3 regions of the Kitasatospora sp. NPDC127116 genome follow, and region 2 is predicted to be linked to each of the others. Evidence: predicted binding sites of a transcription regulator. Region 2 holds the regulator's gene; each other region holds the start of a gene.

Region 1 (9,644 bases), on a different contig from region 2:
CCGGCGCCATCCGCCCGCGCAGCCCGGCGAGGGTCAGCAGCAGCGGCACGATCAGCATCACCACGACCCACCCCAGGTCCAGCGGGAAGTTGGTGTCGTCCCAGTTCTGGGCCGCCTCCAGCAGTGCGCCCACCGCCACCGAGGCCAGCACCAGGCCGCCCGTGCGCCAGGTCGGCCGGGGCAGCAGGTCGGTCGGCGCCGCGACCAGCAGCAGCGCGGCCCCGACGAACGGCAGCGTGGCCATCCCGATGTAGCCGCTCCACCACAGGTCGAATCCGGGGTACAGCGCGGCGTCCGCCAGGTCGTGCCACACGGCACCCCCCAGCTCGTACAGCGCCGACGCGCCCAGGATCAGCGCGCTGCCCCGCACCGCCGCCCACCGTCCCAGGAGGGCCGCCACCACCAGCAGCGCGGCGGCCACCGGCGGGCAGAACATCGCGAACCGGGTCCCGAACGAGTCGTCCCAGGCGAACCGGTTGGCGACCCGGTCCGCCGTGGTCAGCCAGGCCGCCAGCGCCGCCCCGGCCACCGCCCCGGCGAGCATCGGCGCGAGCAGCGCCAGCAGCCGCCCGGCCGGCGAGGCCCCGGTCAGTCCGAGCCGCACCCGCAGCCCGTACACCGCCAGGCCGAGGACCTCCCGGGCGACCGCCAGCCGGCCGCCGGCCGCGGTCGTGTCGGCGAACACCTCGGCCAGTTCCTCGCCGCGCTCGCGGCGGTACCGCTCCGGGTAGAGCTGGAGCGCGGCCCGCAGCACCGCCGAGGGCGCCGCGCCGATCGCCGGCGTGCTCATGAGAGGCCTCCCCCCGCCGCGGGCCGCCCCTGCGACCCGGCCTTGCCCGGCAGCATCGACCGGATCCTGCTGAGCCGGCGCTCGGCCTCGGTGGCCACCGCCCGCAGCCGCTCCGCCTCGGCGGCCAGCGCGTCCCGGCCGGCCCCGGTCAGCGCGTAGCTGCGCCGGGCGCGGCCGTCCACCACCTCCTCGGCGGCGACCTCGATCAGGCCCTGGCCCAGCAGCCGGTCGAGCGCCCCGTAGAGCGTGCCGGTGCGCATCCTGACCCGGCCGTCGGAGATCGCGGCGATCTCCTGGATGAGCGCGTAGCCGTGCCGCGGGGCATCGGCCAGCGCGGTGAGCAGCAGCAGCGTGGGCTCCTGCATGGAGCGTTCAGTCATACGACTACATATATCGTCAACCTACCTATAGGTCCAGCGCCCGGCCGGGCCGCCACAATGGTCGCCATGCCGACCACCGAGCACGACCCGTCCGCCGCCGCGCACCGGCAGTCCGCCGGGCACCGACCGTCCACCCCCGGGCACCGGCCGCTCGGCGAAGGCCCGCTCACCGAAGGCCTGCTCGCCGCCTGGACCGCGCTGCTGACCCGCTGCGGGGCCGCCGTCGAGCCCGAACCGTACGGCCGGGAGCTGCTGCGCCGCTGGTCGGAGCCGCAGCGCCGCTACCACACCGTCACCCACCTGCACGCCGTGCTGGAACACGTCGACGAGCTGGCCGGGCACGCCGACGACCCGGAGGCCGTCCGGCTCGCGGCCTGGTTCCACGACGCCGTCTACCGCCCCGACCGCACCGAGAACGAGGAGCGCAGCGCCGCCCTGGCCGTCCGCGCGCTGACCGCCGCCGGACTGCCCGCCGAGCGGGTCGCCGAGGTCGAGCGCCTCGTGCTGCTCACCGTCGGCCACGACCCGGCGCCCGGCGACCGCAACGGCGAGGTGCTCTGCGACGCGGACCTCGCCGTCCTCGGCGGCAGCCCCGAGGCGTACGCGGCGTACGCGGCCGCCGTCCGCGAGGAGTACGGCTTCGTCCCCGCGCCGGACTTCTCGGCCGGCCGGGCCGCCGTCCTGCGCCATCTGCTCGCCCTGCCCGCGCTCTACCGCACCCCCGCCGCCCGCGAGCGCTTCACGGCCGCCGCGCGGACCAATCTGACGGCCGAACTCGGCGCCCTCTGACGCCCGTCAGCCCCGCCGCGCGAGCACCCGGTCCGCGGCGGCCATCCCCGCCGGCACCGCGGGCAGGCGACCCACCACGGCCCACCACGCGTCCTGGCCGGCCCCCGACAGCTCCACCGCGGCCCACCAGAGCCCGAGCCCGCAGCACCCGCCCACCGCACCCCACACCCAGCGCCTCATGCCGCCACCGTACGCACGGGTCTACGCGAGCTTCCCCACGGGTGCCACCACCGCGCCCTGCTTGCCGCACACCCAGTGCGGGTCCGGCCCCAGCTCGGGCTCCACGCCGAGGGCGTGCGGGTCCCCGTCGGCCGCGCAGTCGGCGCACAGCGGCCAGCGCCCGTACGCCTCCAGCAGCGCGTCCTGGACGTCCTGGGCGACCAGCCCGAGCACGTACTCGGTGCCGTCCGGCCACTGCTCCAGCCACCAGCGGCGGTGCGTCACGGCCTGTTCCACCAGCGAGACGACGGCGGCGTCCGCCACGTCCCGCGCGGTGAGGTCGGCCAGGATCAGTGCCCGCGCGTTGTGCAGGGCGGTCTCGATGTCGTCAGCAGCCATCCGTCCATTCTCCGTCGACACGTCCGGAACGCCGAAACGCCCGGAACACCCGGAACGCCCGGAACACCCGGACCGCCGAAACGCCGTGTGGGCGGCCCCCCGAAGGGAACCGCCCACACGGACGAGGTCCAACCGATCCGATCGAAGCGATCAGGATCAGAAGTCCATGTCACCGCCCGGCATGCCGCCGCCGGCGGCCGCGGCGGCCTTCTCCGGCTTGTCGGCGATGACGGCCTCGGTGGTGAGGAACAGCGCCGCGATGGAGGCGGCGTTCTGCAGCGCGGAGCGGGTGACCTTGGCCGGGTCGATGATGCCCTCGGCGATCAGGTCGACGTAGGTGTTGGTGGCCGCGTTCAGGCCGTGACCGGCGGGGAGGTTGCGCACCTTCTCCACCACGACGCCACCCTCCAGGCCGGCGTTGGTCGCGATCTGCTTGATCGGGGCCTCCAGCGCGACCTTGACGATGTTGGCACCGGTGGCCTCGTCGCCGTCCAGCTCCAGCTTGTCGAAGGCGACACCGGCCTGCAGCAGGGCGACGCCACCACCGGCGACGATGCCCTCCTCGACGGCGGCCTTGGCGTTGCGGACGGCGTCCTCGATGCGGTGCTTGCGCTCCTTGAGCTCCACCTCGGTGGCCGCGCCGGCCTTGATGACGGCCACGCCGCCGGCCAGCTTGGCGAGGCGCTCCTGGAGCTTCTCGCGGTCGTAGTCCGAGTCGCTGTTCTCGATCTCGGCGCGGATCTGGTTGACGCGGCCCGCGACCTGCTCGCTGTCGCCGCCACCGTCGACGATGGTGGTCTCGTCCTTGGTGATGACCACCTTGCGGGCGGTGCCCAGCAGGTCGATGCCGGCGTTCTCCAGCTTGAGGCCGACCTCCTCGGAGATGACGGTGCCACCGGTGAGGATGGCGATGTCGCCGAGCATGGCCTTGCGGCGGTCACCGAAGCCCGGGGCCTTGACGGCGACGGACTTGAAGGTGCCACGGATCTTGTTCACGACCAGGGTCGACAGGGCCTCGCCCTCGACGTCCTCGGCGATGATGACCAGCGGCTTGCCGCTCTGCATGACCTTCTCCAGCAGCGGGAGCAGGTCCTTGACCGAGCCGATCTTGGAGTTGGCGATGAGGATGTACGGGTCCTCGAACGTCGCCTCCATGCGCTCCAGGTCGGTGGCGAAGTAGGCGGAGATGTAGCCCTTGTCGAAGCGCATGCCCTCGGTGAGCTCGAGCTCCAGACCGAAGGTGTTGCTCTCCTCGACGGTGATGACGCCTTCCTTGCCGACCTTGTCCATGGCCTCGGCGATGAGCTCGCCGATCTGGGTGTCGGCGGCCGAGATGGAGGCGGTGGAGGCGATCTGCTCCTTGGTCTCCACATCCTTGGCCTGGGCCAGCAGCTGGTCCGAGACGGCGGCGACGGCCTTCTCGATGCCGCGCTTCAGGGCCATCGGGTTGGCGCCGGCGGCGACGTTGCGCAGACCCTCGCGAACCAGGGCCTGGGCGAGCACGGTGGCGGTGGTGGTGCCGTCACCCGCGACGTCGTCCGTCTTCTTGGCGACCTCCTTGACGAGCTCCGCACCGATCTTCTCGTACGGGTCCTCGAGCTCGATCTCCTTGGCGATGGAGACACCGTCGTTGGTGATCGTGGGGGCGCCCCACTTCTTCTCCAGCACGACGTTGCGGCCCTTGGGGCCGAGCGTGACCTTCACCGCGTCGGCGAGCTGGTTCATGCCACGCTCAAGGCCGCGGCGAGCTTCCTCATCAAAGGCGATGATCTTGGCCATCAGAAGTGGTCCTCCGGGACACGGTCGACTGCTCGGACCAAGGGGTGCCCGCGACGGACGGCCCTGGTGCGCGGAGGTCCATTCCCTCCGCTCCCGGGGGCCTCACCGACCCGGTCCGCTGTCACTCTCACACTGTGAGTGCTAACGCCAATGATTAGCACTCCGGGTGGGCGAGTGCAAGCCCAATCGGCAATCCGCGAGCCGCCGCCGGGGCCGCCCGGGAACGCCGACGGGCCCGTGCGACACGAGTCGCACGGGCCCGTCGAGAAGCGAGAGGTCACCAGCCGCAGGGCCGCGCCGAGCTCCTGGGGTCGGAAGGGGTCAGACCGCGGCGCGGACCATGTCCGCCTGCGGGCCCTTCTGTCCCTGAGAGATCTCGAACTCGACCCGCTGGCCCTCCTCGAGGGTGCGGTAGCCGTCCATCTGGATCGCGCTGTAGTGGACGAAGACGTCCGCACCACCGTCGACCGCGATGAAGCCGTAGCCCTTCTCCGCGTTGAACCACTTGACGGTGCCCTGAGCCATTCCGAACTCCCCTAGTGCTGTGCTGGCCCTTCACGCGCCCGCAGGTCGCGGGCCCGGGTTGGTTGAAGGCCGGCCCGGGGAACCCCCCCTGGGCGCAGCCGTGCACGCCGCAACCCTCCGTGCAGGACGCCAGGCGGCTTCCGGCGAGCGGGTGATTGCGTCGACCGCCGCTGAATGTATCCGGATCGACGCCCTCTGCAACAGGGCCAGCCACCGGTAATTCCGCCTCGATGTCAAGGGACAGGACGGGCCGAATCGGAATAATCTCGGCATTTCACGCCGGACATAGCGGACGAATTACTCAAATGTCCGCGGGAATTCTGACATCCGCCTGACATGTTTCACGGGCCGGTCCCGCCGGCCGGACGCCCCCGGGCCGAGCACTGCGGGGGCCGAAAGGGAAACCCTGTTCCCAACCGAGCCACACTCTACTCCGACTCGACCGGGAAATATTCCGGCCGGAATGCCAGCGGTCGCCCGCGCATACGGGAAACGGAATTCCGTACGCGCGGGCGACCGCGGGTTGGTCGCGAAGGCTCAGCAGCCGCCGGCCACCGCCGGGATGATCGAGATGCCGGCGCCGTCCTCGATCTCGGTCGCCAGGCCCTCGGCGAAACGCACGTCGTCGTCGTTCACGTAGACGTTCACGAAGCGGCGCAGCTTGCCGGTGTCGTCCAGGATGCGGGCCGAGATGCCCGGGTGGTTCTTCTCCAGGTCGGCGACGACCTCGGCCAGGGTGGCACCCTCGGCGGTCACCACGGCGGCACCGTCGGTGTAGGTGCGGAGGATGGTGGGAATGCGGACGTTGGCGCTCATGACTCTCCTTGCGGGGGCGGGGCCGATCGGGTGGTTCAGGCGGACGCGAGGCCGGCGGCGCGGAACGAGTCCAGCGTCGGGCGGATGACGGCGGTCATCCCGGCGTCGGAGACGGCGTCCAGGGTCTTCAGGCCGTCGCCGGTGTTGATCGCGACGGTCTCCTTGGCCGGATCCAGCTGCCCGGTCTCGACCAGCTTCTTCAGCACGCCGACGGTCACCCCGCCCGCGGTCTCGGCGAAGATGCCCTCGGTCCGCGCCAGCAGCCGGATCGCCGCCACGACCTCGGCGTCCGTGACGTCCTCCACCGCGCCACCGGTGCGGCGGGCGATGTCCAGCACGTACGGGCCGTCGGCCGGGTTGCCGATCGCCAGCGACTTGGCGATGGTGTCCGGCTTGACCGGCTTGATCACGTCCCGGCCGGCCTTGAACGCGGCCGACACCGGCGAGCAGCCCTCGGCCTGGGCACCGAAGATCCGGTACGGCCGGTCCTCGACCAGGCCGAGCCTGATCAGCTCCTGGAGGCCCTTGTCGATCTTCGTCAGCTGCGAGCCCGAGGCGATCGGGATCACGATCTGCTCCGGCAGCCGCCAACCGAGCTGCTCGCAGATCTCGTACGCCAGCGTCTTGGAACCCTCGCCGTAGTACGGCCGCAGGTTCACGTTGACGAAGCCCCAGCCCTCGCCGGCCGAATCGCCGATCAGCTCCGAGCAGAAGCGGTTCACGTCGTCGTAGTTGCCCTCGATGCCGACCAGCTCGCCGCCGTACACCCCGGCCATGACGACCTTGCCCTGCTCCAGGTCGTGCGGGATGAACACGCAGGACCGGAACCCGGCCCGGGCCGCCGCCGCCCCCACCGCGCCGGCCAGGTTGCCGGTGGAGGAGCAGGACAGCGTGGTGTACCCGAACGCCCGGGCCGCCTCGATCGCGCAGGCGACCACCCGGTCCTTGAACGAGTGCGTCGGGTTCCCGGAGTCGTCCTTGACGTGCAGCTGGGCGGTGAAACCGAGCTCCCGGCCCAGGTTGTCCGCCTTCACCAGCGGGGTCCACCCCGGGTTCAGATTGGGCTTCGACGCCACGTCGGCCGGAACCGGCAGCAGCGGCGCGTACCGCCAGATGGACGCCGGACCGGCCTCGATCCGCTTGCGCAGCTCCTCGGCGCCCTCGCTGCCGAACTCGTAGGCGATCTCCAGCGGGCCGAAGCACTCCAGGCAGGCGAAGCTGGGGCCGAGCGGGAAGCGGGTGCCGCACTCGCGACAGGACAGCGCGGCGGCGGGGCCGAGGTCGACGGGCGGGGGTCCCCCCGGCCGAAGGCTGGGGGAGGGTGCGGCGGTGTCGATAGCCATGATGGCGAGGCCTCTCTCCTCATCTTCCCCGTGGCACGGTCGCGCCACAGGCCGGAATTGGCACCTGTCCCGCCGGGGCCTGTCGACAGACAGCCGCGCGGGAAGGTTGCCGGGACGTCAACGGGCCGTTCCCTCAGTCCCTCTGGATGAGCTTGTGAAATTGTGGTGATGCTCAACGGCGACCCCGGCGTGCAAAGGTCCGACCGCTGTACGAAGACTGTATCCGAAGGCGTCAATCCTGAACGGGTCCGTCCGCCACGCGAGATGACCCGTCCCACCGACCCCGCCGAGGAGACCTCCGTGCCCGCCGAACCGATTCCCGAGCTCCTCCCGCAGGCGGCGTCCTGGCTGCGCCGCCGCTCCTGGAGCGCGGCCGACCGGCCGGTCCGCACCCTCCTCGCCGCCAAGGAACGCACCGGCCGCACCGTCAGCGTGGTCCTCCCCGCCCTGGACGAGGAGGCCACCGTCGGCGACATCGTCCGCACCATCCGCCGCGAGCTGATGGAACGCCTCCCGCTCGTCGACGAACTCGTCGTCGTCGACTCGGGCTCCACCGACGCCACCGCCGCCGTCGCCGCCGAGGCCGGCGCCCGGGTCGAGCACCGCGACGCCGTCCTGCCCCGGCTGCCCGCCGTCCCCGGCAAGGGCGAGGTGCTCTGGCGCTCGCTGCTGGTCACCCGCGGCGACATCGTCTGCTTCGTCGACGCCGACCTGCGCGAATTCGACCCGTCCCTCGTCTCCGGCATCCTCGGCCCGCTGCTGACCGACGAGTCCATCCAGCTGGTCAAGGCCATGTACGACCGCCCGCTGGAATCCGAGGGCGCCGTCCTGCCCGCCGGCGGCGGCCGGGTCACCGAACTCGTCGCCCGGCCCCTGCTCAACCTCCACTGGCCGGAACTCGCCGGTTTCGTCCAGCCCCTCGGCGGCGAGTACGCGGCCCGCCGCTCACTGCTCGAACGGCTGCCCTTCCCCACCGGCTACGGCGTCGAACTCGGCCTGCTGGTCGACGCCCTGGAACTGGCCGGCCTGGACGCCCTGGCCCAGGTGGACGTCGGCGTCCGGCACCACCGCCACCAGGACGGCCAGGCCCTCGGCCGGATGGCCGCCACCATCTACCGGACCGCCCTGGAACGCCTCGACCGCACCCACCGCCTCAAGGCCTCCGCCGACCTCGTCCACCCCCAGCTCACCCAGTTCACCCGCGACCCGGAAACCCGCGCCTTCACCGCCCACACCCACCCGGTGACCGCCCTGGAACGCCCCCCGATGCACACCGTCCCCGAATACGCGACCCGTCATTGAGGGGTTTGCCGCCCCGAACCCCCGGCAACATCCCAACCATGGGCGATCTCACGACCAACCGTTCGAGCGCGACCGGCACCGCCCCCGTCCTGGTTGCCTCCAACCGGGGACCGGTGTCCTTCAGCACCGCCGACGACGGCACGCTGACCCTGCGCCGCGGCGGCGGCGGACTGGTCTCCGGCCTCTCCGCCATCGCGGACCCGAACGCCGTCTGGGTCTGCGCCGCCCTCAACGACGCCGACCGCAGAGCCGCCGCCGAGGCGCCGCGGGGCCGCCTCGACCTGGCCGGCCACGAGGTCGGCGGCCAGGCCGTACGGATGCTGGACATCGACCCGCAGACCTTCGCCCGCGCCTACAACGGCGTCGCCAACTCCACCCTGTGGTTCGTCCACCACCTGCTCTACGCGACCCCCACGGCACCCGCCTTCGACGCCGGCTTCCGCACCGAGTGGGCCGCCTACCGGGCGTACAACGAGGCCTTCGCCGAGGCCCTGGCCGCCGAGGCCGCCCCGAACGCCGCGGTCCTCGTCCAGGACTACCACCTCTCCCTGGTCCCGGCCCTGCTCCGGGCGGCCCGCCCCGACCTGCGGATCGGCCACTTCTCGCACACCCCCTGGGCCCCGCCCGAGTACTACCGGATGCTGCCCGACGACGTCGCCCGGGCCGTCCTCACCGGCATCCTGGGCGCCGACCGGGCCGGCTTCCTGACCGAACGCTGGGCCCGCGCCTTCGCCGCCTGCTGCGAGGACCTCCTGGACGCGACCGTCGACCACGACGCGCTCACCGTCACCCTCGACGGCCGCACCACGGGCCTCGGCGTCCACGCCCTCGGCGCCGACGCCGGCTTCCTGCGCGAACGCGCCCACCGCCCCGACGTCGACGAACGCCTCGCCGCCCTCCGCCGGACCGTCGGCGACCGCCGCACCATCGTCCGGGTCGACCGCACCGAGCTGAGCAAGAACATCGTCCGCGGCCTCCAGGCCTACCGGCACCTGCTCCGCACCCGCCCCGAGTGGCACGACCGGGTGGTGCACATCGCCTTCGCCTACCCCTCCCGCACCGACCTGGCCGAGTACCGCGACTACACGGCCACCGTCCAGCGCCTCGCCGACGAGATCAACGCCGAATTCGCCACCCCCGCCTGGCAGCCGCTGCTCCTCCACGTCGACGACGACTTCCCGCGCTCGCTCGCCGCCTACCGCCTGGCCGACGTCGCCCTGGTCAACCCCATCCGCGACGGCATGAACCTGGTCGCCAAGGAGGTCCCGGTGGTCTCCGACAACGGCTGCGCCCTCGTCCTCTCCCGCGAGGCCGGCGCCCACGCCGAACTCAAGGACGACGCCCTCACCGTCAACCCCTACG
Region 2 (9,644 bases):
CGGCGGCGTTGACCACGTCGCCGTCCGAGCCGGTGAACTCGTCGGCGAGCGCGACCACCGGACCGCGCGGGGCGTCCGCCGGGTAGGGCACCGGGTGGTCGGTGTCCCGGATGACGTCCCAGCCGATGATCCGGCGGGCCAGCTTCTCGATCACCAGCTGCGAGGTGTGGCCGCCCCGGTTGCCCCGGACGTCGACGACCAGGCCCTCCCTGGCCATCTCGCTGCTCAGGTCGCGGTGCAGCTGGGCCCAGCCGGCCGTCTGCATGTCGGGCAGGTGCAGGTAGCCCAGCCGCCCGCCGGACAGCTCGCGCACCGCGGCCCGCCGCCCGGCCACCCAGTCGTGGTAGCGCAGCGCCTCCTCGTCGGCGAGCGGGACGACCACCGGGTGGCGCCGGTCGGTGCCGTCCTTCCCGGCCACGGTCAGCTCGACCGGCTGGCCCGCCGTGCCGGCCAGCAGCGGGGCCGGGCCGGTGACCGGGTCCACCGGGCGGCCGTTGACGGCCAGCACCGCGTCGCCCGGGCGGACCGCCGCGCCGGGCGCGGCCAGCGGCGACCGGGCCCTGGGGTCGGAGGACTCCCCGGGCAGGATCCGGGCGATCCGCCACCGCTCGCCGTCCCGGACCAGGTCGGCGCCGAGCAGGCCCTGGCGCCGGGCGGGCTCGGTGTACCGGCCGTAGGGCATCACGTAGGCGTGCGAGGTGCCCAGTTCGCCGTGCACCTCCCAGAGCAGGTCGACCAGTTCGTCGTGCGAGCCGACCCGCTCGACCAGCGGCCGGTAGCGCTCCAGCACCCCGTCCCAGTCGACGCCGGAGAGGTCGGGGCGCCAGAAGTTGTCCCGCATCAGCCGGCCGTTCTCGGCGTACATCTGCCGCCACTCGGCGGCCGGGTCGACGGTCACCCGCAGCCGGGCGAGGTCGACGGTGGTCTCCTCGTCGTCGCCGCCCTTGTGGTCGGCCGGGACGACCCGCAGCTCGCCCTCGTCCAGCACGGCCGCCCGGGTGCCGTCCGCGCTGACCGAGAAGCCGTCCAGGCCGTGCACCAGCTGCTCGACCCGGCGCTTCCTCAGGTCGAAGCGCTCCAGCACCGGGCGGGGCCGGTCGTCGTCCAAGGAGGCGGCCTCGTCGCCGAGTTCGCCCATCAGCGGGGCCCTGGTCCAGAGCACGCCGTCCTTCGCGGCGGCCAGGTCCTCGAAGCGGCCGCCCTCGACCGGGAAGGGGACGATCCGGTCGGCGATGCCGTCCAGGTCCACCCTGGTCACCGGCGCGGCGTCGGCCGCCGCCTCCTCGCCGTCCGCCTTCCGGGCCTTCGGCTCGTCCTCCTCCCCGCCGAGCGGGCGCCCGGCCCGCTGCGGCCCGAACGGGGAGGGCGTGTCGGCGGCCAGCGTGACCAGGTAGGGGCGGCAGCCGTTCGGGAAGGACAGGTCGAAGACGTGCGCGTCGTAGACCGGGTCGAAGTTGCGCACCGACAGGAAGGCCAGGTAGCGCCCGTCCGCGGTGAAGGAGGGCGAGGTGTCCACGAAGCGCGGCTGGGTGACCTCGCCGACCGTCCGGGTGGCCAGGTTGGCCAGCACGATCTGGCGCAGCGAGTGGGGGCCCATCCCGCGCACCGGGCGCGACCAGGCCAGCCAGGCCGAGTCCGGGCTGAAGGCCGGCCCGCCGGCCTCTCCGTCGGCGCTGCGGTCCAGCTCGTGCACGGCGCCGTCGGCCAGCGAGACCAGCAGCACCCGGCCGTCGTGCACGCCGATAGCGGCCTGCTTGCCGTCCGGGGAGACCACCAGCGAGTTGACCCGGCCGAGCTGCCCGGCGGCCAGCCGGCGGCGCTCGGCGCCGTGCAGGTCGGGGGCGAACTCCAGGGCGTCCTCGCCCTCGGCGTCGGACACCCACAGCACGCCCTGGGCGCCGTCCTCGCCCGGCACCACCCGGACCAGCCGCCCGCGCACGCCCGGGGTCTCGTCCAGCACCCGGGCCGGGCCCTCGCGGTGGGTCAGCCAGTGCACGCTGCCGCGCACCACCACGGCGCTGCCCCGGCCGGTGCGGTCGGGGGCGACGGAGTCCAGCCAGTGCGCGGCGGGCACCGGGCGGGGGCGGCGCCCGGCCCGCGGACCGGCGAGGCGGACGTCCAGCCGGCGCGGCTCGGCACCGTCCAGGTCGTCCAGCAGCCAGAGGTCGCCGGCCCGGTGGAGGACCACCCGGGTGCCGTCGGTGGTGGCGCCGCGGGCGTAGAAGCCGTCCGGGTCGGCGGTGTGGCGGCGCAGGTCGGTGCCGTCCGGGCCGCTGGACCACAGCTCGCCGACGCCCTCGTGGTCGGACAGGAAGGCGATCCGGCCGTCCCGCCCACCCGGCCCGGCCACCCACAGCGGGGAGTCCAGCTGCCCGTCCAGCTCCGCGTGGACGCGGACGAACTCGTCCCGGCCCAGCCACAGCTTGCCGGCCCGCCCGCCCCGGTACCGCTTCCACCAGGCCGGGTCGCGACCGTTGACGCTGCTCAGCAGCACCCGGTCCCCGCCCGGCTCGAAGGCGAGCCCGCCGACCGGCCCGTACGGCAGCCGCTGCGGCTCGCCGCCGTCCAGCGGCACGGCGTGCGCCCAGGTGCGGCGGAAACTGGCCTCGCCCGCGGCGGTGGCGGCGATCGGGCGGCCGTCGGCGGTCCAGCCGAGCACCCGGGTCTGGTGGCTGCCCCAGTGGGTGAGCCGGCGCGACGGGCCGCCGTCCACCGGCACCACGTGCACCTCGGGCGCGCCGTCCCGGGTGGAGGTGAAGGCGAGGTGCCGCCCGTCCGGGGAGAACCTCGGGTGGTGGACCGGCAGGTGGTCCGCCGTCAGCCGCCAGGCCCGGCCGCCGTCCAGCGGGGCGAGCCAGAGGTCGTCCTCGGCGACGAAGGCGACCAGGTCGCCGTGCAGGTGGGGATGGCGCAGGTAGGCGCCCGCCGAGCTGTTCGAGGAGGTGCTCAGGGAGTCCGTCACCCGGCCAGCCTAAGCAGGTGCGCGTACGATCCGCGCCGTTTTTCCCAGACTTCCGGCGCCGCCCGCGGAGGGCTGTTACGCCCTCCCGGGAACCGCCCCGCGGGCCGCCCCGACCGCCTGCACGGCAGCCGTCACGACCAGCGGCCGGTGCGCCCGAGCAGCAGCGCGCCGGCGGCCACCCCGGCGGTCGAGGTGCGCAGCACCGAGGAGCCCAGCCGGTACGGCTTGGCGCCCGCCTCGGCGAAGGCGGCCAGCTCCTCCGGGGAGACCCCGCCCTCGGGGCCGACCACCAGCACGATGTCCCCGCCCTCCGGCAGCCCGGCGTGCGCCAGCGGCTCGGCGCCCTCCTCGTGCAGCACGGCGGCGAACGCGGCCCGCGCCAGCACCGGCGCCAGCTGCCGGGTGGTCATCGGCTCGCGGACCTCGGGGAAGCGCAGCCGGCGGGACTGCTTGCCCGCCTCCCGGGCGGTGGCCCGCCACTTGGCGAGCGCCTTGGCGCCGCGCTCGCCCTTCCACTGGGTGATGCAGCGCGAGGCGGACCACGGGATCACCACGTCCACGCCGACCTCGGTCATCGTCTCCACGGCCAGCTCGCCGCGGTCGCCCTTGGGCAGCGCCTGGACGACCACGATCCGCGGCGCGGGCTCCGGCTCCCGGCGCACGGCGGCGACCGTCACGTCGATCGCGTCCTTGCCGAGCACCTCGGCGACCGTGCCGTCCACCCCGAGTCCCAGCCCGTCGGCCAGGGTGACCGCCTCGCCCGGCTCCAGCCGCTTCACCGCGGCCGCGTGCCGCCCCTCCGGGCCGTCCAGGCGCACCACGGCCCCGGGCACGGCGGCGGCGATCCGCTCGGTCTCGACGACGAAGACGGGCGCGGTCATGACGGGGGAACCTCCAGGAGTGGGACGGGAACACGGAAGGGGTGCCGGGATCCCCCGGCACCCCTCCGCGGACGACTACCGGCCGTTGAAGGCGTCCTTCAGGCGGGAGAACAGGCCCTGCTGGCCCGGCGCGAACTGGCCGGACGGCTGCTCCTCGCCGCGCAGCACCGCGAGGCGGCGCAGCAGTTCCTCCTGCTCGGCGTCGAGCTTGGTGGGCGTCTTCACCTCGACATGCACTATCAGGTCGCCCCGGCCGCCGCCGCGCAGGTGGGTGATGCCCCGGCCGTGCAGCGGGATCGACTGGCCGGACTGGGTGCCGGGCCGGATGTCGACCTCCTCCAGGCCGTCCAGGGTCTGCAGCGGCACCCGGGTGCCGAGCGAGGCCGCCGTCATCGGGATGGTGACGGTGCAGTGCAGGTCGTCCCCGCGCCGCTGGAAGATGGTGTGGGTGGTCTCGGCGATCTCGACGTACAGGTCGCCGGCCGGGCCGCCGCCGGGGCCGACCTCGCCCTCGCCGGCCAGCTGGATCCGGGTGCCGTTGTCGACGCCGGCCGGGATCTTGACGGTCAGGGTGCGGCGGGCGCGCACGCGGCCGTCGCCGGCGCACTCCGGGCACGGGGTCGGCACGACGGTGCCGAAGCCCTGGCACTGCGGGCAGGGGCGGGAGGTCATGACCTGGCCCAGGAAGGACCGGGTGACCTGGGAGACCTCGCCCTTGCCGCGACACATGTCACAGGTCTGCGCCGAGGTGCCGGGGGCCGCGCCCTCGCCGCTGCAGGTGGTGCAGGTGACGGCGGTGTCGACCTGGAGTTCCTTGGTGGTGCCGAACGCGGCCTCCTCCAGGGTGATCTCCAGCCGGATCATGGCGTCCTGGCCGCGGCGGGTGCGCGAGCGCGGGCCGCGCTGGCCGGCCGCGGCGCCGAAGAAGGCGTCCATGATGTCGGAGAAGCCGAAGCCCGCCGCGCCGGCGCCGAAGCCGCCGGCACCGCCGCCGCCCGGGGACAGCGGGTCCCCGCCGAGGTCGTAGACCTGACGCTTCTGCGGGTCGGAGAGCACCTCGTAGGCGGCGTTGATCTCCTTGAACCGCTCCTGCGTCTTCGGGTCCGGGTTGACGTCCGGGTGCAGTTCGCGTGCCAGGCGCCGGAACGCCTTCTTGATCTCGTCCTGCCCCGCATCCCGTCGGACGCCGAGTACCGCGTAGTAGTCCGTGGCCACCAAATGCTCCGCTTGTTCCGCCTGTAGTAGTGCTGCGACTGGACGCCACCGTTAAAAATTCTAACGGTGGCCCTTGCTAGGACTCGGCCAGGATCTGGCCCACGTACCGTGCCACCGCTCGCACCGCCCCCATTGTGCCGGGGTAGTCCATCCGGGTCGGACCGATCACACCCAGTTTCGCCACGCTCTCGTCGCCCGAACCGTAGCCGACCGAAACGATCGAGGTGGAATTCAGCCCTTCATAGGCGTTCTCCCGCCCGATCCGGACCGTCATCGCGGCGTCCGCGGTCTCACCCAGGAGGCGGAGCAGGATGACCTGCTCCTCCAGGGCCTCCAGCACCGGCTGGATGGTGAGCGGGAAGTCGTGCCCGAAGCGGGTCAGGTTGGCCGTGCCGGCCAGCATGATCCGCTCCTCGTTCTGCTCGGCGAGCGTCTCGAACAGGGTCGCCAGGACCGTGCTGACCGTCGGCCGGTCGGCCTGCTCGAACAGCGCCGGCAGTTCCTCCAGCAGCCCCGGGACCTCCGGGAGGCGCCGGCCGGCGGCTCTCGCGTTGATCCGGGCCCGCAGGTCCGCCAGCACCGTCTCGCCGACCGAGCCCGGGCAGTCGACCATCCGCTGCTCGACCCGGCCGGTGTTGGTGATCAGTACCAGCATCACCTTGGCCGGGGCCAGCGCCACCAGCTCGATGTGCCGGACGGTGGAGCGCGTCAGCGAGGGGTACTGCACCACCGCGACCTGCCGGGTCAGCTGGGCGAGCAGCCGCACGGTGCGGGCGACCACGTCGTCCAGGTCGACCGCGCCGTCCAGGAAGTGCCGGATGGCCCGGCGCTCGGGGGCGCTCATCGGCTTGATCTCGGCGAGCTTGTCGACGAAGAGGCGGTACCCCTTGTCGGTCGGGATGCGGCCGGCGCTGGTGTGCGGCTGGTGGATGTAGCCCTCCTCCTCCAGCGCCGCCATGTCGTTGCGGACGGTCGCCGGCGAGACCCCGAGGTTGTGCCGTTCCACCAGGGCCTTGGAGCCGACCGGCTCCTCGGTGCCCACGTAGTCCTGCACGATCGCGCGGAGTACGGCGAGCTTGCGTTCGTCCAGCTGGCGGACCTCACCGGCCATGGGGCACGCACCTCCGTCTTCGCACGTTGTCCGACTGTGTCCCTCACTGCTGCGGGCCGCTCCGGGAGGCCCCCGGTCTTGGCACTCTGAACGTACGAGTGCCAGAACCGTACCTGCCAGTGTAAGGCCCGGGTCCTACGGCAGGAACGGCCCGAGGGGCGTGATCCTCCCCGCAGTTCCGGACACGGCCCGCGGGGCCCCGGCGGTTCGATCCTCCCGGCACCGGGGTGGTGCCGGGAGGCCGTCCGGGTGGCAGCATCGAAAGCGACGGCGAACGGAGGAGCAAGCGATGTCGAGCTCGGGCCAGCACACCCGTTTCGCGCCCGACCGCGGCCTGACCGGCCGCATGGTCGCGACGATGTTCGTGATCGGGTTGCTGTACGTCGGTTTCACCGGCCTGCTGATCGCGCTGCTGCGCGGCGCCTGGCCACTGATCGTCCTGATCTCCGGCGGGCTGTTCGTGGCCCAGTTCTGGTTCAGCGACAAGATCACCGAACGGGCGATGGGCGCCCGCCAGGTGTCCCCGGAAGAGTTCCCCCAACTCCACGGCACCGTCGACCGGCTCTGCGCCCTGGCCGACATGCCCAAACCGCGGGTGGCGGTCGCCGACAACGACATGCCGAACGCCTTCGCCACCGGCCGCAACCCGCAGAACGCGGTGATCTGCGTGACCACCGGGCTGCTGCGCCGGCTGGAACCGGAGGAGCTGGAGGGAGTCCTCGCGCACGAGCTGTCGCACGTCGCCCACCGGGACGTCGCGGTGATGACGATCGCCGGGTTCCTCGGCGTCCTCGCCGGGGCGATGACCCGGATCGCCGTGTACGGCGGGTTCATGGGCGGCGGGCGCAACAACAACGACCAGAACGCCGCCATCCTGGCGCTGATCATCCCGCTGGTGTCGATCGTCGTCTACGCGATCAGCTTCCTGCTCACCCGGCTGCTCTCCCGCTACCGCGAACTGGCCGCCGACCGGGCCGCCGCCCAGCTCACCGGCCGGCCCAGCGCCCTGGCCTCGGCGCTCACCAAGGTGACCGGGCAGATCGCGGCCATCCCCAGCAAGGACCTGCGCCAGGCGCAGCCGTACAACGCCTTCTACTTCGCCCCCGCGCTGAGCGCCCGGGAGGCCGCCTCGCAGCTGTTCTCCACCCACCCCAGCCTGGAGAAGCGGCTGGAGCAGCTGGCGAGGATCTCCGAGCAGCTCGGCCACTGAACCCGCCGAGCCCCTGACGCGAAAGGACCGCCGTGGGAATCCTGGACACCCTGTTCGGCCGCACCAAGCCCGTCAAGCCCGACCTCGACCAGCTGTTCGGCGTGCCGTCCGCCGCGCTCACCCTGGAGGCCGGGGCCGGGTTCACCCCCACCGGGCTCGGCTCGGTCTGCTTCGCGGCCGTCGAGGGCGCGGCCTTCGTCCAGGTCGAGCAGCAGGTCCGGGCCCTGCTGGACGCCGACACCGAGCGCGGCGGCGTCCCGGTGGAGGCCTCCAAGGACGACTACGGCTACTCCTGGCTGCTCGCCCGGCACCGGCCCGACGAACTGCCGGAGCTGGTCAACGACCTGCACGCGGTCAACAGCGAGCTGGAGGCGAACGGCTTCGGGCCGCAGCTGCTCTGCTCGCTGGTCGCCTTCCGCGATCCGCAGGGGCGGTCGCTGGCCCTGGTCTACCTCTACAAGCGCGGGACGTTCTATCCCTTCGCCCCGATGCCCGGCGGCGGGGAGAAGCGCAACAGCCCGCTGGAGCTGCAGGTCAACGCGATGCTGGGGAACGACCTGCGGCTGGAGAAGGACCTGAGCCGCTGGTTCCCGGTCTGGGGCGCGCCGGGCCTCTGACACACCGTCCGCCGTCCCTATGATCACCCGTATGCGCAGCCGCCAGTACGGACCCGACCTGACCCCGCCGTGGAAGAAACAGCGGCCCGCCCCGGAGGTGCCCGCCGAGCGGGACCTGGTGGTCGAGGAGGCGGCGACCGGCTTCTGCGGGGCGGTGGTGCGCTGCGAGAAGACCGCCGAGGGGTTCACCGTCACCCTGGAGGACCGGTTCGGCAAGCACCGGGTGTTCCCGCTGGTGCCGCGCGGCTTCCTGCTGGAGGGCCGGGCCGTCACCCTGGTCCGCCCGGCCGGCCCGGCTCCCGCCCGGACGCCGGGCCGCACCGCCTCCGGCTCCGTCGCCGTCCCGAACGCCCGCGCCCGGGTCGCCCGCGAGTCCCGGATCTACGTCGAGGGCCGGCACGACGCCGAGCTGGTCGAGCGGGTCTGGGGCGACGACCTGCGGATCGAGGGCGTCGTCGTCGAGTACCTGCGCGGCATCGACGACCTGCCCGCGATCGTCGCCGACTTCGCGCCCGGCCCCGGCCGCCGCCTCGGCGTCCTGGTCGACCACCTGCTGCCGGGGACGAAGGAGCACCGCATCGCCGCCCGGGTCACCGGCGACTCGGTGCTGGTCGTCGGCCACCCCTACATCGACATCTGGCAGGCCGTGAAGCCCTCCAGCGTGGGCATCCCCGGCTGGCCCGCCGTCCCGCGGGGCGAGGACTGGAAGGAGGGCACCTGCCGCCGCCTCGGCTGGCCGGTGGACACCCCGGCGGCCTGGAAGCACATCCTGTCGAAGGTGGACAGCTACAAGGACCTGGAACCCGAACTGCTGGGCCGGGTGGAGGAACTGATCGACTTTACGGCCCTGCCGGGTCAGGAGTAGGTCCGGAACTCCGAGGTGTCCAGCGTGATGTCGAGCAGATCCAGCGGAATCGACTCGCCGAACTTCGCGGTCCGCTCGACCGCGTAGTCCGGCAGCCCGGAGGCCGCCGCTCGACTCGGCTCGGTGAGCAGCACACAGACACCCTTGATCGGGTCGACAATCAGATATGCGGGAATCTGGCCCTCTGCATAGAGCTCCCGTTTGGTCCGGTAGTCGCGAAGCACGCTGGTCTTCGAAACCACCTCGACCGCCAGGGTGACCGCAAGCGCGGGCAACAGCCGACCGCTCTCCTCCGCAGCCCCCCGCTCAAACACGACCAGGTCCGGCTGCGGCTCACTGGCCTCGCGGGGAAAGGCCACATCCTGCGTGGTCAGTGCATTCCACCGGGTGTACGGCGTCTGGTGCTGGATGGCCCGGATGATGAGGTTGTGGACCATGTCCGGCCCGGCCATCATCACGATTTCCCCCCTGATGAGCTCGGCTTTGAAGCCTTCGGGGACCTCCAGATTCTCGAAGATCCCCGTCACCCGGTCATCAATGGCGGTCATTGCGCGCTCCCTACGACGGCTGACACCACGTTAACGACACTCAGTCCACCAAGTCACGAACAACCGCGTCCGCCAGGAGGCGGCCCTGGAGGGTCAGTGCGGCGCGGCCCTGCTCGTAGGGCCCGGCGGCGAGGAGGCCGTCGGCGAGGTGCCGGTCCGCCGCCTTGCGGCCGGTGTCGGTGAGCAGGTCCAGGGGGATGCCGTCGACCAGGCGCAGCTCCAGGAGGATCCGCTC
Region 3 (9,644 bases), on a different contig from region 2:
ACACGACGACCCGCTGGACCCGGTCCCTGGTGCGCCAGTTGACCCGCCGTACGTCCCGGGCCAGGGCGCCGGGGCGCCAGACCTGGATCACGGCGGTCACGGTGCCCAGCACGATGCCGGCGGCCAGCCAGCCGGCCAGGACGTCGCTGGGCCAGTGCACCCCGAGCGCGATCCGGGTCCAGCCGATGGTCAGCACCGTGGCCGCCGCCACCAGGCAGGCGGCGGTGCGGCCGCGCCGGCCGACCCGGTACCAGAGCAGGCCGACCAGGACGGCGCAGGTGATCGCCGAGGCCATGGCGTGCCCGGAGGGGAAGGCCGGGCCGTCGGCGTGCGAGACCGGATCGGTGAAGGAGGGGCGGCTGCGGCCGAAGGCCAGCTTCAGCGCCCACTGGGCGCCCCAGCCGACCAGCGCCTGGGCGGCCACCCAGCCGGCCAGCACCCGTGCGCCGATCAACCAGAGCCACCCGGCGGCGATTCCGAGCAGCATCCGCATCGTGACGGTGCCGCCGATGTCCGAGAGCGTCTGCACGGAGGCGGTCCACACCCGGTGTTCCCGGGCGTAGGTGTGCAGTTCGCCGATCCACTCCTGGTCGAAGCGGACCAGCGGGTGCCACTGGCCGGTCACCGGAGCGGCCAGCAGGCCGAACAGTGCGGCACAGCCCAGCGCGAGCGCGGTGTCCCGAAGGAGACTGCGGTTACGCGCAGTGAGGCGGTTCGTGCCGTTGGTCAGGTGCATGACTGACACCTTCCCAGTGTCCCGTGCCGGGCAAGAGCCGGAGTGATAGCGATTCGGCATCGTTTGTGAGGAGGACCTGCGTGTGCCGGGGTGCGTGCGGCCGCGGAAAGCGGGGAACGCGGGGAACGTCGGCGGCCGTTCGCGGGTTCAACGGGTGGGCGGCGGCAGCGTGTCGGTCGAGTGAAGACATCGCTCCCGGGATAGTTGGCCGATGGTACGGGACGCGTCCGACCGGTCACTCAGCGTTCGAGGCCGGGGTGAAAACCGGCAGGATACTGCATCGCCGGGAAGAATCTGAGTGACTTGGGAATGTTGTCCGGATTCTGTTCGTTGGATCGTTACGTGTGTGCCTCCAGGGGCCCGCACTTCTTGCCCTCACGAGGCAGGCAGGCAGACCTCGGCAATACCAGCAAAGGGAGCAAGCATGGCCACCCGTGCCGTCGTTCGCGACAGGGCCGACCGGAGTCGCGCGGCCCGCCCGACCAACCTTGAGGCCGACCGCGACCTGGTCGGCATGTACCTCGACGAGATCGCCAGGACACCCCTGCTCGATGCCGCCGAGGAGGTCGAGCTCTCGCTGCGGATCGAGGCCGGCGTGTACGCCCAGCACCTGATGGACGAGGGCGGACTCCCCGACGGCGTCACGCGCGAGGAGCTGGAGACGATAGCCGCCGACGCCGAGCGCGCCAAGGACGTCTTCATCCGGTCCAACCTCCGGCTCGTGGTCGCCGTCGCCCGTCGCTACCCGCGCAGCGGCCTGCCGCTGCTGGACCTCATCCAGGAGGGCAACGCGGGCCTGGTGCGCGCCGTCGAGAAGTTCGACTACGCCAAGGGCTTCAAGTTCTCCACGTACGCGACGTGGTGGATCCGGCAGGCGATCACCCGGTCCATCGCCGACCAGTCCCGCACCATCCGGCTGCCCGTGCACCTGGTGGAGGAGCTCGGGCGGATCCGGCGGGTGCAGCGGGAGAAGTCCAAGGAGCTGGGCCGTGAGGCGGAGCCGGCCGAGATAGCGGCCGAGCTGGACACCACCGAGGCCCGGATCAAGGACGTGCTGGACTGGGCGCGCGACCCGGTCAGCCTCAACATGTCGGTCGACGACGAGGGCGAGACCCAGTTCGGTGACCTCGTCGAGGACACCGGGGCCACGTCCCCCGAGGACGCCGTGATGGTCATGCTCCGCCGTGAGGAACTGGACGACCTGATCGGGCGGTTGGACGACCGCACCGCCTCGATCATCCGCTCCCGCTACGGAATGGAGGACGGCCGCGAGCGCACCCTCACCGAGGTGGGCAAGCAGCACGGCCTCACCCGCGAGCGGATCCGCCAGATCGAGAAGCACGCGCTGGCCGAGCTGAAGAAGATCGCCGACCACGCGGGCTTCGAAGCCGCCTGACAGGCCACCCGACAGGCCACCCGACAGGCCACCCGGGCAGTTCCGCCTGGCAGGCCGCCCGACAGCCCGTCCGACGGGCCGGCCGGGCCCGCTGGCCGAGCCCTCATCCGGGCCCTGGCGCGGAGCGTTCCGCACCGGGGCCCGAGGCGTGCCGCGGGGCTCTTAGGCTGGAGGGGAGGGACGAGTGGACGGAGTGGACGGCGTGAGCGAGCAGGGGCAGGAAAAGGGCCAGGAGCGGGACCGGGCGCAGGAGCCCCGGGAGGCTGCGGTCGCCAAGGCCCGGCTGGTCTTCCGGGACCCGTTGGACCAGCAGTCCAGCGACGACACCGATGCGGGCTGGGGTGCCCGCCCCGGGACGGGGGAGGGTGGTGGACGGGGGCTGGACTGGTACCTGAGCCAGCGCCCGCCGCACCACGGGGGCTGAGGAACGGGGACCGTGCGCCGACCGGCACCCGTCGGTCAGCGCAGCGGCGCGACCAGCGCGTCGCGGATCTCGGTCAGCAGGGTGACCTCCTTGGCTTCGAGGTCCGCCGCCTTCTCGGCGAGGGTCTTGCGGTGGGCCGCCAGCTTGTTCATGGGCACGATCAGAACGAAGTAGACGACCGCCGCGGTGATCAGGAACTGGATTGCGGCGCTGAGCACCGATCCCCACAGGATGAGGATTCCGGACGTGACCTCGCCGGTCGGGCTCACCTCGCAGGGCCCCTTGAGGCAGGAACTGTAGGACGCGAGGTCCTTCGTCCCGAAGACGCCGACGAGTGGATTGATCACGCCCTTGACGAAGGCGTTGACGATGTTGGTGAAAGCCGCGCCGATGACCACGGCCACGGCGAGGTCGATGACATTTCCACGCAGCAGGAATTCCTTGAAGCCCTTCATGCCGCCTCGAACGACGAAGTCGCCCCCCGGTTACGGGTGATCTTCCGCAGTCCCGGATTGACAACCCGTCCGGCCCAGCGCGCCCCCCTGGGGCGGCGGCAGACCGGCCCGCGCGGGCCCCAGCGCCAGCGCCGCCGCCACCGCGAGCAGCACCAGGACGGGCACCCCGGCCCGCCGTCGCACCGCACTGCGCCAGCGGTGCCACCCGCCGCACCCGCGCCGGATCGGCGGGAAGCCCGGCAGCTCCTGCCGGGGCGGCACGGCGGGCGCGGGCAGCGGGAGGGGTAGGGGCAGGGAGAAGTTCGCGGTCGTCATCGACGCACCTCCGGAGTGTCGGCGGCCCGGCCCCTCGCGGACCGGATGCCCACACGATGAGCGTTTCCGGCGAACTCGGACAGCAATTTCCCCAGGCCTGTGGACAACCGGGCCCTGTGGACAACTTCGTTCACCCGCACGAGTTGCTCCGGCCCGTCCGGGGTGACGGAAAGCCCATGGGGCCGCAGCGGGGCAAGAAGGGGAGGAGGGGGGAAGCGGGGGAAGAGGGGAAAGCGGGGAGGCCGACGGCCGGAGCCGACGGGAACGCGGAAAGGCCCGCCGTCCCCGCGTGGAAGCGGGGCCGACGGGCCTCTCCGAGGTCTGCGGGCCGTCCCGGGCCGATGGCCCGGTGCCGAGGTCAGCTCGCGGCGGGAGCCGGGCTGGACGACGACGAGGAGCCGGAGCTCGACGACGAGGACGAAGCCGAGGAGGACGTGGACGTGGCGGACGACGTCGAGGGGGTCGACGACGACCCGGCGCCCACCGTGCTGCTGGAGGACGAGCGGCTGTCGGTCCGGTAGAAGCCGGAGCCCTTGAACACGACGCCCACGGCCGAGAAGACCTTGCGGAGTCGTCCCTGGCAGTCGGGGCACGTGGTCAGCGCCTCGTCGGTGAACTTCTGCACCGCCTCCAGGCCGTTGCCGCACTCGGTGCACTGGTACTGGTACGTGGGCACTTGTCTTCCTCCTGGCACTCTCGCCTGATGAGTGCTAACGATGGTCAATGATGCGGCATTCCGCGGGATCAGTCCAGCGACTCCGGTGTGAGATGGGCCGGGCCCGGCCACCGGACCGCCTCCCGCTCAGCCCTTGGCCGCGCCCACCAGCCGTCCGGCACCGCCGTGCTCCGCCGGGACGTCGCCCGAACCCCGGGCCGGAGCGGTGCCCGCGACGGCCGCCCCGGGTCCCGGTGCCACCAGCAGGTGCCGCAGCGAGAGCAGCACGATCAGCCCCAGTCCGGCCCCGGCCACCGGCACCAGGAACCCGGTCGAGGGCCCGTGCCCGTCGACAAGCCGGCCCGCCGCCATCGAGCCGACGGCCAGCCCCAGCCCGATCGCGCCGGTCAGCCAGGTGAAGGCCTCCGTCTTGGCCCCGTCCGCGACCAGCGTCTCGACCAGGGTGTAGCCGCTGATCAGGGTCGGCGCGATGGCCAGTCCGCAGACCAGCCCGGCGACGGTCAGCGCGACCAGGTTGGGCATCGCCCACAGCACCGAGCAGCCCAGCACCAGCAGGGTGTAGCTGATCAGCATCCGCTGCTGCACCGGCCGCCGCCAGGCGATCACGCCGTACAGCACGCCGGCCAGCATCGAGCCGCCGGCGAAGATCCCGTACACGGTGCCGCCGGCGTCGTGCTGCCCGACCGAGTCGGCGAAGGCGTTCACCGACACCTGCATGCCGCCGAACACCGCGCCGACCCCGAGGAAGGTCCCGGCCAGCAGGCGGACGCCGGGGGAGGCGAGCGCCGAGGCGCGCTTGGTGCCGGGCTGCGGCACGATCCGGGCCGGGGCGGTGCGCCGCTGGGCGGCGAAGGCCAGGCCGCCGACGAGGGTCAGCGCGGCCTCGGCGACCAGGGCGGTGGCCGGGTTGGCGAGGGCGGCGATGCCGGAGGCCAGGATCGGGCCGATCACGAAGGTGAACTCGTCCGTCACGGACTCGAAGGCGAAGGCGGTGCTCACCCGGGCCGCGGAGGCGTCGGAGGCGCCGTCCGCGGTGAACGTGGCCACCCAGCGGGCCCGGACCATCGCGCCGACCTGCGGAACGCTCGCACCGGCCGGGACGGCGGCCAGGAACAGGCTCCAGGCGGGCGCGTGACCGAGCGCGAGCGCGATCAGCGCGCCGACCGCGGCCGCGTGCACCAGGACGGTCGGGACGAGCACCGCGGCCTGGCCGTAGCGGTCCGCGAGCCGCCCGGTCTGCGGCCCGACCAGGGCCTGGGCGACGGCGGCGACCGCGGTGACCGTACCGGCGGTGCCGTACGAGCCGTGGGTCCGGGTGACGAGCAGCAGGATGCCCATGCTGAGCATCGCGTACGGCAGCCGCGCGACGAGGGCGGGGGACAGGAACGTCCAGGCCCCGGGCGTGCGCAGCAGCTCGCCGTACCCGACGCGGGCGGGGGCCGGAGCTGCGGGGGTGGCCGCGTGGTCCGCGGCGGTGTCGACCGTTCGGCGCGCCGTCACGGTCGGTCCTTCCTGCTGCCTGGTAGCGCGGCAGGGCATGGTGTGGCCCCGACGGCGCCGAGAGTCGTCCTCTCGCGCGTCGACCGGGGTAGATACCGGGCCGGTCCGGCGTGGTGGCCGGGAGCCGGACCGCGGCCGCCGAGCGGTCGCGCCAACTCTGCGTCAGGCAGAAATTGGGGGTGGTCTAGCGGTGGTTATACGGATGATCGAACCATCGTATCAGTTACGCGCGTAGATACCCTCGGCCGACCCTCGGCCGACCCTCGGCCGACCCAGGCCCCTCCGGCCTGCCCCAGCCGTGACGGGCCGGAGGAGCCGGGCGGGCCGGGCGAGCCGGAGCGGCCGTGACGGCCCGCCCCAGCCGGTTTCGAGCAGTGAAGGGGCCGAGCCGAGCCGACCCCCGCGCTCACCGCCCGTTCAGCCACCCCGCGAGCTTGCCGCCCTTGTCCACGGCCCGCAGCCGCCGCTCCGCCGCCTCGCCGACCTCGTCCGTGGTGACCACCAGCAGTTCGTCCCCGCCGCGCAGCACCGTCGCCTTGTCCGGCACGAAGGAGTTCCCCTCCCGCACGACCAGGGTGACAGCGGCCCCCTTGGGCAGCCGCAGTTCGCTGATCTCCACGCCCGACATCTTCGAGGTGGGGGAGAGCGCGACCGACAGCAGGTGCCCGTGCAGCTTCTCCAGCGGGGCGGACTCGATGCCCAGGTCCTGGCCCATGTCGCCCTCGTCGATCCGCAGCCGCTTGGCCACCCACGGCAGGGTCGGCCCCTGGAGGAGGGTGAAGACGACGACGAGGATGAAGACGATGTTGAAGACGTCCTCGGCCCGGTGCGCGCCGGACACCACCGGGATGGTGGCCAGCACGATGGGCACCGCCCCGCGCAGTCCGGCCCAGCTCAGCAGCGCCTGCTCGCGGGCCGGCACCTTGAACGGGGTGAGCGAGACCATCACCGACAGCGGTCGTGCCAGGAACACCAGCACTCCGCCGATCACCAGCGCGGGCACCACCGCGTCGCCCATGGTCTCGGGCGTGACGAGCAGCCCGAGCAGCACGAACATGCCGATCTGCCCGATCCATGCCAGTCCGTCGGCGAAGCCCCGGACGGCGGGGCCGTGCGGCAGCTTGGAGTTCCCGAGTATCACCGCGCTGATGTAGACGGCGAGGAAGCCGGAGCCGTGCAGCAGCGCGCCGCCGGCGTACGCGAGCACGGTGAGCGCCATCACGGCGATCGGGTAGAGGCCCGAGGAGGGCAGTGCGACGTGCTTGAGCCCGTAGGAGCCCATCTTTCCGACGGCGAGGCCCACCGCGGCGCCGATCGCCAGTTCGGCGGCGATCGTGCCGATCAGGACGTACCAGGTGTCCAGTTCCCCGGTGGTGGCGAAGGCGACGACCAGGATGACCACGGGCGCGTCGTTGAAGCCGGACTCGGCCTCCAGCAGGCCGGTGAGCCGGTGCGGCAGCGGGACCATCCGCAGCACGGAGAAGACGGCGGCCGCGTCGGTCGAGGAGACGATGGCGCCCAGCAGCAGTGAGGTGCGCCAGTCCAGGCCGACCAGCCAGTGCGCGCCGGCGGCGGTGGCGAAGACACTGATGCCGACGCCGACGGTGGCGAGCACGGTCGCGGCCGGCATGACCGGCTTGATCTCCCGCCAGCTGGTCTTGAGGCCGCCCTCGGCGAGGATCACCACGAGTGCCGCGTAGCCGAGCACCTGGGTGAGCTCGGCGTTGTTGAACGTGACGCCGATCCCGTTCTGTCCCAGCGCCACGCCGATCCCGAGATAGATCAGCAGGCTGGGCAGCCCTGATCGGGTGGAGAGGCGGACGGCGCCCACCGCGAACAGCAGGATCACGGAGGACTCAAGCAGGAGCTGGTTCAGATGGGAGACGTTCACGCAGGGGCACCTCGGGCAGGCATGGGCGGGCGGGGTGTCTGGTGGTGCTGTGGGGTGACCCGTTAAGAAGTCGTCAATGCTCCTCTTGCGGATCGTTACGCAGTCTAACATTTTGCCATATCTTTAGCTTGGTCCCCCGTTCACGGTGCCCGGCCGACTCGGCCTAATGTGGTGCCCTGTCACGGCCGCAGGCCCTGGACACGCCCGCCCGCCCCGAAGTCAGGACCGCAAGGACCCAGATGCCCCGCTCGAAGAAGTTCCGGCGCGCCCGTCTGATCGTGATCGTGCTGGTCGTGCTGCTGGTGGCCGGCACCGGCTACGGCGGCTACCGCGGGGTCTCCGCGGTCCGCGCCTCCTTCCCGGAGGTCGACGGCAGCGTCAAGGTGCCGGGCCTGAGCGCGCCCGTCGACGTCAAGCGGGACGCCAACGGCATCCCGCAGCTGTACGCCGACACCGACGAGGACCTTTTCCGTGCCCAGGGCTACGTCCAGGCGCAGGACCGTTTCTGGGAGATGGACGTCCGCCGGCACATCACGGCCGGCCGGCTCTCCGAGATGTTCGGCGACGGCCAGGTCGACACCGACGCGTTCATCCGCACCATGGGCTGGCGGCAGGTGGCGCAGAAGGAGTTCGACACCAAGCTGTCGCCGGAGACCAAGAAGCACCTCCAGGCCTACTCGGACGGCGTGAACGCGTGGCTCGCCGAGCACCCCGGCGGCGCGAAGGCCTCGCTGGAGTACGGCCTGCTCGGCGTCGTCAACGGCGGCTACCGGCCCGAGCAGTGGTCCCCGGTCGACTCGGTGGCCTGGCTCAAGGCGATGGCCTGGAACCTCTCCGGGAACCTCCAGGAGGAGATCGACCGCTCGCTGCTGGCCCAGGACTTCGGCCCCGACAAGATCGCCGAGCTGTACCCGGACTATCCGTACGCCCGCAACGGCACCATCGTGAAGACCGGCGCCGTGACCGGCGACAACTACCGTCCCGCCGACGGCTCCCCGCTGTCCGGGACGGCCGCCGGAACGGCCGCCACCGCCCAGGGCGCGGCGGCCACCAAGGCGATGCTGCAGGGCCTGACCGACCGGGTCGACTCGATGCCGCAGCTGCTCGGCCGCCCCGGCCAGGGCATCGGCTCCAACTCCTGGGTGGTCGCCGGCTCGCACACCACCACCGGCAAGCCGCTGCTGGCCAACGACCCGCACCTCGGCCCCGGCCTGCCCTCGGTCTGGTACCAGATGGGCCTGCACTGCCGGACCGCCTCCCCGGCCTGCCAGTTCGACGTCTCCGGCTTCACCTTCGCGGGCATGCCCGGCGTGATCATCGGACACAACAAGGACATCGCCTGGGGCTTCACCAACCTCGGCGCCGACGTCACCGACCTCTACCTGGAGAAGGTCACCGGCCCGGAGACCTACCAGGTGGACGGCAAGGACGTGAAGTTCGACCTCCGCAAGGAGACCATCAAGGTCGCCGGCGGGGAGGACCGCACCATCACCGTCCGCACCACCCAGACCGGCGCCCCGCTGATCTCCGACCAGAGCAGCGAGCAGCAGAACGTCGGCAAGTACGCACCCAACGGCCAGTCCGCCCCGGACCGCGGCACCAGCGGCTACGGCGTCGCCCTGCAGTGGACGGCGCTCAGCCCCGGCAAGACCATGGACGCCGTCTTCGAACTGGACAAGGCGAAGAACTGGGACGAGTTCCGCGCCGCCGCCAAGGACTTCACCGTCCCCGCGCAGAACCTGATCTACGCCGACGCCAAGAACATCGGCTACCAGGCCCCGGGCAGCATCCCGGTCCGCGGCAAGGGCGACGGCACCCTCCCCTCGCCGGGCTGGGACTCCGCGTACCAGTGGAAGGACCCGATCCCCTTCACCGCGCTGCCCTGGAGCCTCAACCCCTCGGCCGGCTACATCGTCACCGCCAACCAGGCCGTGGTGGACCCGAGCTACAAGTACAACCTGACCAAGGACTGGGAGTACGGCACCCGCGCCAAGGAGATCACCGACCAGATCGAGGGCCTGCTCAAGAACAACGGCAAGATCTCGCCGGACGACATGCAGACCCTCCAGCTGGACAACACCAGCGTGATGGCCAAGACGCTCGTCCCGCTGCTGCTCAAGCAGCCGATCAGCGACCCGTACGTGCGCGAGGCCCAGGACCTGCTGAAGGACTGGAACTTCCACCAGGACGCCGACTCGGCCGCCGCCGCCTACTACAACGGCGTCTGGCGCCAGCTGCTGATCCTGGCCTT

Evidence for each region. Region 2 encodes HrcA, which represses chaperone genes, less so after heat shock. Its sites were predicted from a motif close to TTNGCACTCNGNNNNNCNGAGTGCNAA; they were not measured.
Region 1: the regulator HrcA is predicted to act here: its motif matches at 4,451-4,477, upstream of groL (chaperonin GroEL).
Region 3: the regulator HrcA is predicted to act here: its motif matches at 4,014-4,040, upstream of ACFVHV_RS26385 (FmdB family zinc ribbon protein).

What each region holds. Positions count from the first base shown of each region.
Region 1 is NZ_JBHXTL010000009.1:64,521-74,164, forward strand. It holds gene ACFVHV_RS05945 (hypothetical protein) at 1-790, opposite strand, end outside; gene ACFVHV_RS05950 (PadR family transcriptional regulator) at 787-1,170, opposite strand; gene ACFVHV_RS05955 (hypothetical protein) at 1,237-1,959, shown strand; gene ACFVHV_RS05960 (hypothetical protein) at 1,966-2,139, opposite strand; gene ACFVHV_RS05965 (hypothetical protein) at 2,161-2,517, opposite strand; gene groL (chaperonin GroEL) at 2,674-4,296, opposite strand; gene ACFVHV_RS05975 (cold-shock protein) at 4,618-4,821, opposite strand; gene ACFVHV_RS05980 (ubiquitin-like small modifier protein 1) at 5,359-5,637, opposite strand; gene thrC (threonine synthase) at 5,673-6,980, opposite strand; SAM riboswitch class I at 6,997-7,133, opposite strand; gene ACFVHV_RS05990 (glucosyl-3-phosphoglycerate synthase) at 7,245-8,282, shown strand; gene ACFVHV_RS05995 (trehalose-6-phosphate synthase) at 8,321-9,644, shown strand, end outside.
Region 2 is NZ_JBHXTL010000002.1:68,053-77,696, forward strand. It holds gene ACFVHV_RS01380 (PDZ domain-containing protein) at 1-2,962, opposite strand, end outside; gene ACFVHV_RS01385 (16S rRNA (uracil(1498)-N(3))-methyltransferase) at 3,094-3,843, opposite strand; gene dnaJ (molecular chaperone DnaJ) at 3,919-5,058, opposite strand; gene hrcA (heat-inducible transcriptional repressor HrcA) at 5,135-6,169, opposite strand; gene htpX (zinc metalloprotease HtpX) at 6,459-7,379, shown strand; gene ACFVHV_RS01405 (hypothetical protein) at 7,412-7,996, shown strand; gene ACFVHV_RS01410 (DUF3097 domain-containing protein) at 8,028-8,861, shown strand; gene ACFVHV_RS01415 (Uma2 family endonuclease) at 8,852-9,409, opposite strand; gene hemW (radical SAM family heme chaperone HemW) at 9,450-9,644, opposite strand, start outside.
Region 3 is NZ_JBHXTL010000072.1:7,233-16,876, reverse strand. It holds gene ACFVHV_RS26410 (phosphatase PAP2 family protein) at 1-736, opposite strand, end outside; gene ACFVHV_RS26405 (sigma-70 family RNA polymerase sigma factor) at 1,161-2,132, shown strand; gene ACFVHV_RS26400 (hypothetical protein) at 2,335-2,556, shown strand; gene mscL (large conductance mechanosensitive channel protein MscL) at 2,592-3,011, opposite strand; gene ACFVHV_RS26390 (hypothetical protein) at 3,042-3,326, opposite strand; gene ACFVHV_RS26385 (FmdB family zinc ribbon protein) at 3,685-4,002, opposite strand; gene ACFVHV_RS26380 (MFS transporter) at 4,129-5,502, opposite strand; gene ACFVHV_RS26375 (potassium/proton antiporter) at 5,909-7,393, opposite strand; gene ACFVHV_RS26370 (penicillin acylase family protein) at 7,633-9,644, shown strand, end outside.